2 regions of the Halomonas sp. PA16-9 genome follow, and region 2 is predicted to be linked to the other one. Evidence: predicted binding sites of a transcription regulator. Region 2 holds the regulator's gene; the other holds the start of a gene.
The links. The regulator FliA, encoded in region 2, starts transcription of late flagellar genes. The targets are predictions, from matches to a motif close to CTAAAGTTNNNNNNNNNNCNGCCGATA.
Positions count from the first base shown of each region.

Region 1: the regulator FliA is predicted to act here: its motif matches at 1,825-1,851, upstream of FDY98_RS14205 (DUF4019 domain-containing protein).

Region 1 is NZ_CP040451.1:3,053,717-3,058,099, reverse strand. It holds gene FDY98_RS29555 (GNAT family N-acetyltransferase) at 1-324, shown strand, start outside; gene FDY98_RS14215 (LysE family translocator) at 321-956, shown strand; partial or broken gene FDY98_RS14210 (class I SAM-dependent DNA methyltransferase) at 967-1,707, opposite strand; gene FDY98_RS14205 (DUF4019 domain-containing protein) at 1,909-2,316, shown strand; partial or broken gene FDY98_RS14200 (NfeD family protein) at 2,522-3,878, shown strand; partial or broken gene FDY98_RS14195 (slipin family protein) at 3,925-4,383, shown strand, end outside.
Region 2 is NZ_CP040451.1:137,801-142,183, forward strand. It holds gene flhF (flagellar biosynthesis protein FlhF) at 1-835, shown strand, start outside; gene FDY98_RS00645 (hypothetical protein) at 832-1,404, shown strand; gene FDY98_RS00650 (flagellar protein FlhE) at 1,430-1,861, shown strand; gene FDY98_RS00655 (RNA polymerase sigma factor FliA) at 1,888-2,589, shown strand; gene FDY98_RS00660 (motility protein A) at 2,630-3,526, shown strand; gene FDY98_RS00665 (OmpA/MotB family protein) at 3,541-4,128, shown strand; gene FDY98_RS26425 (hypothetical protein) at 4,152-4,383, shown strand, end outside.

The DNA of each region.
Region 1 (4,383 bases), 600 kb from region 2:
ATGTGTGCTAATTTGAATTGGTCTGGTCGACCGCATGCAATCATTGAAAATGTGATTGTTTCCAAGGATCACCGCAAGCAACGTATCGGTAAGGCCAATCTTAGGTGTGCTATAGACTTTGCCCAGCAAGCTGGCTGTTATAAAGCGGCGCTTATGACGAGGTCTAAAGACCCCGCGACACAGGTTCTACGAGTCTTCAGGATTCAGCCCAAGCAAGCAGAGGTATCAGGTAGGGTTCAATGCATAACGCCCCATCCGATGCGCACGCACGGTTTTGCCATTAATACGGGTAAGCGTAAGTTTTGGGATAGGAGAGAGACATGATACCAATCGAAACATGGATGGCTTTCACTGCCGCATGCGTTTTAATAATTCTAGTGCCGGGGCCTGATAATATACTCGCCGTTAGTCGTGGACTTAGCCAGGGGCGTCTAGCGGCTTGTGTCTCCAGCGTAGGAGCTGGAATGGGGCTGATGGTGCATGTGGTTGTCGCTTTTCTTGGTTTGGCGGCTCTTATCCAGACCTCTGCCGTTGCCTTTAGCGCCGTTAAATTGATTGGGGCCGGGTATTTGATTTGGTTAGGTATTAAAGCATTACGTTCCAGAGACTTGATTGCATTTTCATCGCATCGTCGTTTGTCTTACCGCGTGGTTTTAACCACTGGGTTTCTAACCAACGTGCTTAATCCGAAGCCCGCGCTATTTATCTTGGCATTTATTCCTCAATTTGTATCGCCGGCGCAGGGATCGATTGCGTTGCAAACGCTATTGCTAGGTGCTTGGTTTGCTTTTATGGCATTCGCTATATTCGCCGTGCTGGGTCTCTTTTCATCTATGTTTGCGCGCTGGTTGGAGAGTCGTCCGCGCGTAATTCAAGGCCTGAATATGGGCGCTGGAGCAATGTTCATTGCAGCGGGGTTATCAGTGATATTTCTTGAGAAAGTGGAGAACCGCTAGTCGAAGACGACTAAACCTTCACACAGACAAAAATAGCGTTTCCAGAGGCGTTATCCCAGGGATGATTTTTTCATAGTTGTGCTCAAACACATGAACCTCAAAGTGAGGCGCTAAGAGTGCGCTTAACTCCGCAAAGCTGACGGCTACCATGGGGTGTTCGTCGTTCCATAGCTGTGTTCCTTCAGCGTTGGCTTTTTCAATGCTGAGCCTACGCGACTGCTTTTCACCTTGGCCACTGTAGTGCCATCCCGAGCGGAACGTGAATAAATCGCTTTCTTGTTGGGCGCTGTGTTTAACAGATAAAGCGTTATCGATTTTGTCTTTATCGACTGCGTTAAAACAGAAATACCACCAGACTTGAGGGCACAATGAGCACTGGATATACACGCTTTTAGCTTTTCAATCCCATCGTTGTAGTGGATTGAGTATAAAAAGCAGGTGATTAAGTCTTGAGGCTCGTTGGCCTTGAAGTCACTCATGTCTTGCAACGTGAAGTGTGCTTCTGAGCAACGCGTGGTGGCAATATCCAGCATGGGTTGATTAATATCAAGCCCGCTACTGGCGTATCCAAAATCAATAAAATGGCGCACGTGTGGGCCGGTGCCACAGGCTAAATCTAGGTGTGTCGTTCCGCCGTTACCGAAAATCTGATGCAGCTGCGAATGGCGTGGCTTTGCGCTTGATAGTCGATATCCACGCACATCAAATCGTAGTAGCCAGAAAGGTCGGTATAGAGGGCATTGACGGACATAGTGACCTAATAGTGGCTACTGAAATAGGGTGGGTGGCGCATAGTAAACGAGCGAGTAGGGTTTGAGAAGCAGGCACAGCTTGGAGTTTAACGATTACGCAAATACATCTTGCAGCCCTAAAGAAACTCTGACGATGACCGATATATACCTAAGACCATCGAGATTTCTCTGGTCGTTGCTAAATGCCGAGAGTGCCCGTTATGCCGAAAATGCTGATCTTTATCATCACCTTGCTTCTCATTCTGTCTAACCAAGCGCAGGCAAACTCGAGTGCGGCAGAGGCGGCGGCGTTGGCGTGGCTAGAAGCCATCGATAGTGGTCAGTATGAGCAGGCATGGGAATCGTCATCTTCACTACTAAAAAAGCCGCTTTCACCGCACATGTTAGAACGGACGATTGGTGCAGCGCGTCGTGACTTTGGTGCGGTTCAGTCGCGTCGGCGAGTAAGCGTTGTCCGCGAAACCTCTATGCCTGGGGCTCCAAGAGATGACTACGCGGTTTTGACGTTCCAAACACGTTTTGAAAACAGATCATCGCAGATTACGGAAACCATCACTCCTCACTTGGAAGAGGGCACGTGGAAAGTTAGTGGTTATTACTTGAACTAACCGACTCCTCAAAATATTGCAACCACCTCTGGTTTGCAGCATCGCCTTGGTTCAGGCTCCTTTTCCCCTCGAATCCTGCCATCACGTTGTTCATGACGAAGCTCAATTTGGCTGCTACGTTGAGTAGATAGCCTTGTGTATGTTGCTATGGATAGGCTGCAGATTCAGACGGGAATGTTCAAGGCGTTGAATGCGAGGAGTGGGTATGCAAACCCTTTCTCTCAAACCGCACTGGCTCTGGTTGATGGTTGCCGGTTTGCTAATGGCTACTATGTCGTTTACATGGCAGGCCATGGCACAAAGCGCTTCACCAAGCGTTCTGGTGCTTAATATTGAAGGCGCCATCGGCCCGGCTACCAAGGACTACTTTGAGCGTGGGCTGGATAAAGCCCGCGAGCAGGGCAGTGAGGTGGTGATCGTCGAGCTCGATACCCCCGGCGGGTTGGTCGACACCACCCGCGACATGATTCGCGAGATGCTCAACGCTGACATTCCCGTGGTGATGTACGTTTTCCCCAGTGGTGCGCGAGCGGCAAGCGCGGGCACCTATCTACTTTACGGTAGCCACGTGGCTGCCATGGCCCCCTCGACGCATCTCGGCTCGGCCACGCCGGTACAGATGGGCGGTGGGCTGCTCGGCAGCGATGAAGACGAAGAAGATAATTCGGCTGAGGAGTCGGATGGCGAGGGCAGCGCCATGGAACGCAAGGTGATGGAAGATGCGGTGAGCTTTATCCGCAGCCTAGCGGAACGCCATGATCGCAATGCCGATTGGGCTGAAGAGGCCGTGCGCAATGCGGTCAATTTCACTGCCAGCGAGGCGCTGGAGCAGAACGTCATCAATGTGGTGGCGCGCGATCTTGACGATCTCCTTGAGCAGATTGACGGCATGAGCGTGGTCATGGAAAGTGGCGATGCTACGCTTGAGACCGCAGGCCTCACCATTGAACGCTTCGACCCTGATTGGCGCACCCAGGTGCTATCGCTGATCACTAATCCCAACATAGCCTTCTTCTTGATGGTCATCGGCTTTTACGGGCTGGTTTTCGAGCTGGCCAATCCCGGCAGCCTGTTCCCGGCACCATTGGCTTGATTTGCTTGCTGCTCGCCCTGTTTGCGTTTCAGGTGCTGCCGATTAACTACGCCGGGCTTGCGCTGATGGTGGTCGGGCTGGCGTTGATGGTGGGTGAGGCATTTAGCCTAGCTTCGGCGTGCTGGGGGTTGGCGGCATCATTGCCTTTGTACTTGGTTCGGTAATGCTGATGGACGCGGAGCATCTTGCCATTTCGCTACCACTAATCGGTGGTGTGGCATTGGTGTCCGGGGGGCTAATGCTATGGACGTTAACACGCTTTGCAACGCTGCGCCGTCGTCCGGCACACACTGGCGCGGAGCAGTTAATCGGCGCAGATGCGGTTGCACTGGATGATTTTGAGACCAGCGGCCATGTAAGGCTGCATGGCGAGCGCTGGAACGCAGTGAGCGATGTGCCAGTCAAACGAGGTGAAAAGCTTGTGGTGGTGCGCCTTGATGGCTTAACGGTATATGTGACGCCCCGCTAGTGCCCACTTTCTGACATAACCGACCCACAGCTAAACGAGGTGTCCAATGATTATTTCGTATTTAGTTCCTGTCGTGCTGGTGGTGATGTTGATCGCCGCCTCTATTCGCATACTGCCAGAATATAAACGCGGCGTAGTGTTCTTTCTGGGGCGTTATCAGATAGTGAAAGGGCCTGGGCTAGTCATTGTGATCCCCGCCATTCAGAAGATGGAGGTGGTGGATCTGCGCGTCATTACCATGGATGTGCCGGAACAGGACGTAATCTCTCAGGATAACGTCACCGTTAAAGTTAATGCGGTGCTTTTTTCCGCGTCGTCGATCCAGAAAAGGCAATCATTCAAGTCGAGAATTTTACCCAGGCGACCAGTCAACTGGCGCAGACCACTTTGCGCTCCGTGCTGGGTAAGCATGATCTGGATGAGATGCTTTCCGAGCGCGATAAGCTCAACGACGATATCCAGGAAATCATCGATACCCAAACCGAAGCGTGGGGTATCAAGGTCG
Region 2 (4,383 bases):
CACCTTAGGGATGGCGTGGTTTCCGCGGCGCAATGAGCGCGGCTGCGACTGGGCAATGCCGGACATTGGCCTGGACACGGATGGTGCCTGGCTGGCGCTACCCTGGCTGCAGCATCGCCACGCCGCAGGATGGCAGCCACGCTTAGCCGCGTTGTCGGCATCGAGCGGCGTAGCGGTGCACTTACTGCCGCGCTTCCCTGAACCGGATGCACTAGCGTGGCTGGAAGCCGAGCACTTGACCTGGGTCAGCCAAGTGGCCCCCAGTCATCGGTTACGCTTTCACCACGAACGTCAATCTATCCGCCAGCTATTTAGTGACAGTGTGCTAACGCACCATGTGGGCGTGCGTTTTCGTGGCCAATCGGTGCAACTGTGGACTGCCTACGCCGAAGTCGAGGACGCCAGCGGCACGGCTCTACTCGCCTGGTTCGGTGAAGTTCGTGATCCGGAAAGCGCCAAAGTAGTGGCGCGCCGCTACTGGCTTACCCCCGCTCGGCTAGGAGCAGAGGTGCTCTCACTGCTGTTAACCCAGCTGCAAAGCGAAGGCTTGGCCGCCTTGACGCGTCGCGCGTGGCAGCAGTTAAAAGAGGCCGATAGCGGGGATCTTAATGCTGAAGTTCGCCTATTGATGGCCAGCGGTGTGGCATCGGTCGCCGGGCATCTCGATGTTGCTGATGATGAGGAGGCGCAGACGCTGCGTGGCGATCTGCTCAACCTATTAGGCAACAGCCGTCGCCGCCGCGATACCGGCATGCTTGATGCACTGGTCTACGCCTTTATGGCACGAGATGCGATTCGTCAAATGGGCAGTGTTAGTCGAGAGGGCGTGGCGTGAGCGAACAGGATCAAGCATCGGGTCTACGCAAGTGGGCAAACCTGCAGCGCCAACAGCAGCAAGCTGAGGGTACAGTTGATGTTGCGGCGGCAGAACACGTGCCGGAACCTGAACAGCCTACCTCTCTGTTAACGCCGACAGCTGCAGCGGTGGAAGAGCCAGCAACGGTGGTAGCGCACCGGCCCAAAATTCCGCTTATTGTGGTCGGACTACCGGGTAGTGGTGCAGCCCAGGTGAACAAGGTTAAAGCACGATTAGGGCAGTGGTCGACGTTAGGTCGAAGCTGGGCCGGTGATCCTGAGGATTGGGATATTCATATCGTCATGGCCGAAACGGCCGACCTAGCCCAACTTTGCGATCAATACAGCCGTTGGGCACTGTGGATCAGTAGCGATGCCGATACCTTTGCTTCCATGTTCCGTACCTTGCGTCAATTACATGAGCGTGGCGGGCCGCGCCGTTTGCTGGCGCTCCACGAGCCGCATTTGCCGCGTCAAGGGTTGCTCAATAACTTGCGTGAGGCAGCTGATTACTACTTAAATATGGAGCTGTTGGTACTTGCACGATGAGCGCACTCTGCTGAGGAGACCAAGCATGCTAAGCTGGCTATTAAGAGGTAGACTGCTACTGAGCCCAGTACTGTTGACAGGGTGTCTACTAGCAGGGTTAACGGGAAACGCTCAGGCGACACCCGGTAGCTGGAGCAGCCAGATACCAGGTCTGATGGTAGCGATGAGTGATAGGGCAAGTGCTAGTCAAAACGCTACCCCACCCGCTGCTGCTAACAATGTGGAGTCAGCACAGCTCGGGCGTATTCATTGGCAGTTTCAATATCCCCCTGGTGCGCTATTAAACGCTTGGCTGTGCCATCCTGAGCAGTGCGTTGCGTTAACCGGCATGCGGGGGACTACCACTGCCCTGGCGGGGTTTGCCGCGGATGCGCCGTTGCATTTTCGCTTCGCTTTACGTCCGGGGCAGCGGCCTGTTCGTGTCCAGGGGCTGCAAATGATTGTGAACTATCAGTGAAGGCTGGATAGCCGCGAGGCGAGAGGATGTACACAGCACAAGGCAGGATCAAACAGAGTGAGCTGTTGACGCAATACATGCCACTGGTACGACGTCAGGCCTTGACGCTTCAGGTCCGTTTGCCAGCCAGCATTGAGCTCGACGACCTTATTCAAGCCGGGATGGTAGGGCTGCTGGAAGCACTGGGGCGCTTCGATGCCACCCAGGGAGCAACGTTCGCGACGTTTGCCAGTCAGCGTATTCGCGGTGCAATGATGGATGAATTACGTACCCGCGACTGGTTGCCCCGCAGCGTGCGCCGCTCAGCGCGAGCGGTTGACAGTGCCGTTCGTCAATTAGAGCAACAGCTCGGACGGGCACCAGAAGAGAACGAAATCGCCCAACACCTTGAAATGCCGTTGAGTGAGTATCAGCAGCTCCTCAACGACACTAACAGTGGTCAACTGTTGCCGTTTGAAGAGCTGGTGGCCGATGGTGGCGAGCCTAGCAATAATGAATTGGCTAATTCACCGTTCGAGCAGTTGCTAGACGGCCAGCAACGACAAACGTTGATTGAGGCAATTGAAGCGCTGCCAGAGCGTGAAAAGCTGCTAATGGCGCTGTACTACCAAGAAGAACTCAACCTTAAGGAAGTAGGGGCTGTGTTGGGCGTCACGGAGTCACGCGTTTCACAACTGCACAGCCAAGCCGTCAGCCGCTTACGCGCGCGTTTACACGACTCGGCATAACACCTCTTTTTACTCACTTGTGACCGGCAAGGAGCCGTGGATGAACCCTTCGACGCTGATAGGCATATTTGCCAGCATACTACTGTTGGTGAGCGTGCTGTTTTTCACCGCAGAGTCCCCTGAAAGTTTTATCAATTTGCCGGGTTTGGCCATTGTGGTGACCGGTACCCTAGCGGCAACCTTTATCAGCTATCCGCTGAAAGAGGTGCTCCGCGTCGTACGGTTGGTGGGCTTGGTATTCCGGCGCGAAAATACCTATATGCGTGACGATATCCGCGAATTGGTGGATATGTCGCGACTCTGGTTTAAGGGCGATGTACGTGCTGTCGAGCGCGAGTTGGAGCATACCCGAAACCCGTTTTTGCGTACCGGGATCCAACTGGTCATTGCCAACACCAAAGAGGATGAAATTTTTGACATGCTGCGTTGGCGCATTGCCCGTCTTAAAGCGCGTGAGCATGCCGAGGCACAAATATTCCGTACCATGGCCACCTACGCACCCGCATTTGGCATGATCGGCACCCTGGTGGGGCTGGTCAATATGCTGGAAGTCATGGACGCAGGCGACCTGCAGGTGATCGGCCCGCGCATGGCGGTGGCCCTGCTCACCACCTTCTACGGCATTTTACTCGCCAACTTGGTGTTTAAGCCGATTGCGGTGAAACTCGAGCGCCGCACCGAAGAGCGGCTGATTACCATGAACATGGTGCTGGAAGGTATTTCGCTGATTACCAAGCGCCGCCTGCCGTCGTTTATTGAAGAGACCCTCAACTCGTTTGTAGCTAACTATCACGATGAGATCCGTGATAACAGCGTCAAACCAAGGCCTGATTCGTCGGTTAGTGCGGCGGCGAAGGGTAGGCCGATGCTTGACCGTGATACGCGCCACGCACTGGAAATGACGCCGTCGCCAGGCGATGTGACGAGGGTTGGCTAACCAGCTATTTGGATGTGCTGACGCTGCTAATCACGCTCTTTGTGCTGCTGCTTTCACTGACACCGCCGGGAGGCGGTGAGGCGGCTGATACTGCTTTCATGCGCTCGGCTAGCGCTGTATCATCATTGCCGCTGGCGTCTCTAGCCACTGGTATTCAGCCCCGCCATTCAGGGGTTCAGCCGCAGTTTGATGGGCTCGACATCCCCGGTGTCAGTGTTTCGCAAGGGAGTGAAGGGGTCACGTTACGTATTGATACCAGCCTTTTATTTCCCAGCGGTCAAGCTGTACTGACTTCCCGTGGGCAAGAGGTGGTAGAAAGCCTTATCGATGTGCTGACCCGTTTTGACGGTCAGATTTCGGTAGAAGGCCACACCGACAGCGTGCCTATTTCAACGGCCCGCTTCCCCTCTAATTGGGAGCTTTCATCAGCGCGGGCTATCGCTGTGGTGAGGCATTTAGAGCGCCAAGGATTCAATATCTCTCGTATGCGGGCCGTCGGTTATGCCGACACCCAACCCATGGAACCGAACGCAACGGCGGAGGGCCGAGCTGCCAACCGTCGCGTAGAGTTGTTGCTAAGGCAGCAGGTCGAGGGTGAATAGATTGCGAGGCCACGTTTGTGTCCATGTACCACCCGCGGTTGCAGTCGTTTGGAGCTCTGCTGGTTTTAGATGCCGATTGTCGCCGCATTCAAGCCAGTAGCACCAACTTAACCCGCTTGACCGGTATTGAGCGCCCTGAAAATGGGCCGCACACTCTTGCCTATGTGTTAGGAAAACGGCTAAGCCAGCGGGTGCGCCGCGAGTTGCAGGGGCAGCAGAAACTCTCCGGCCCGCTGGTGTTTATTCGTTCCAAGC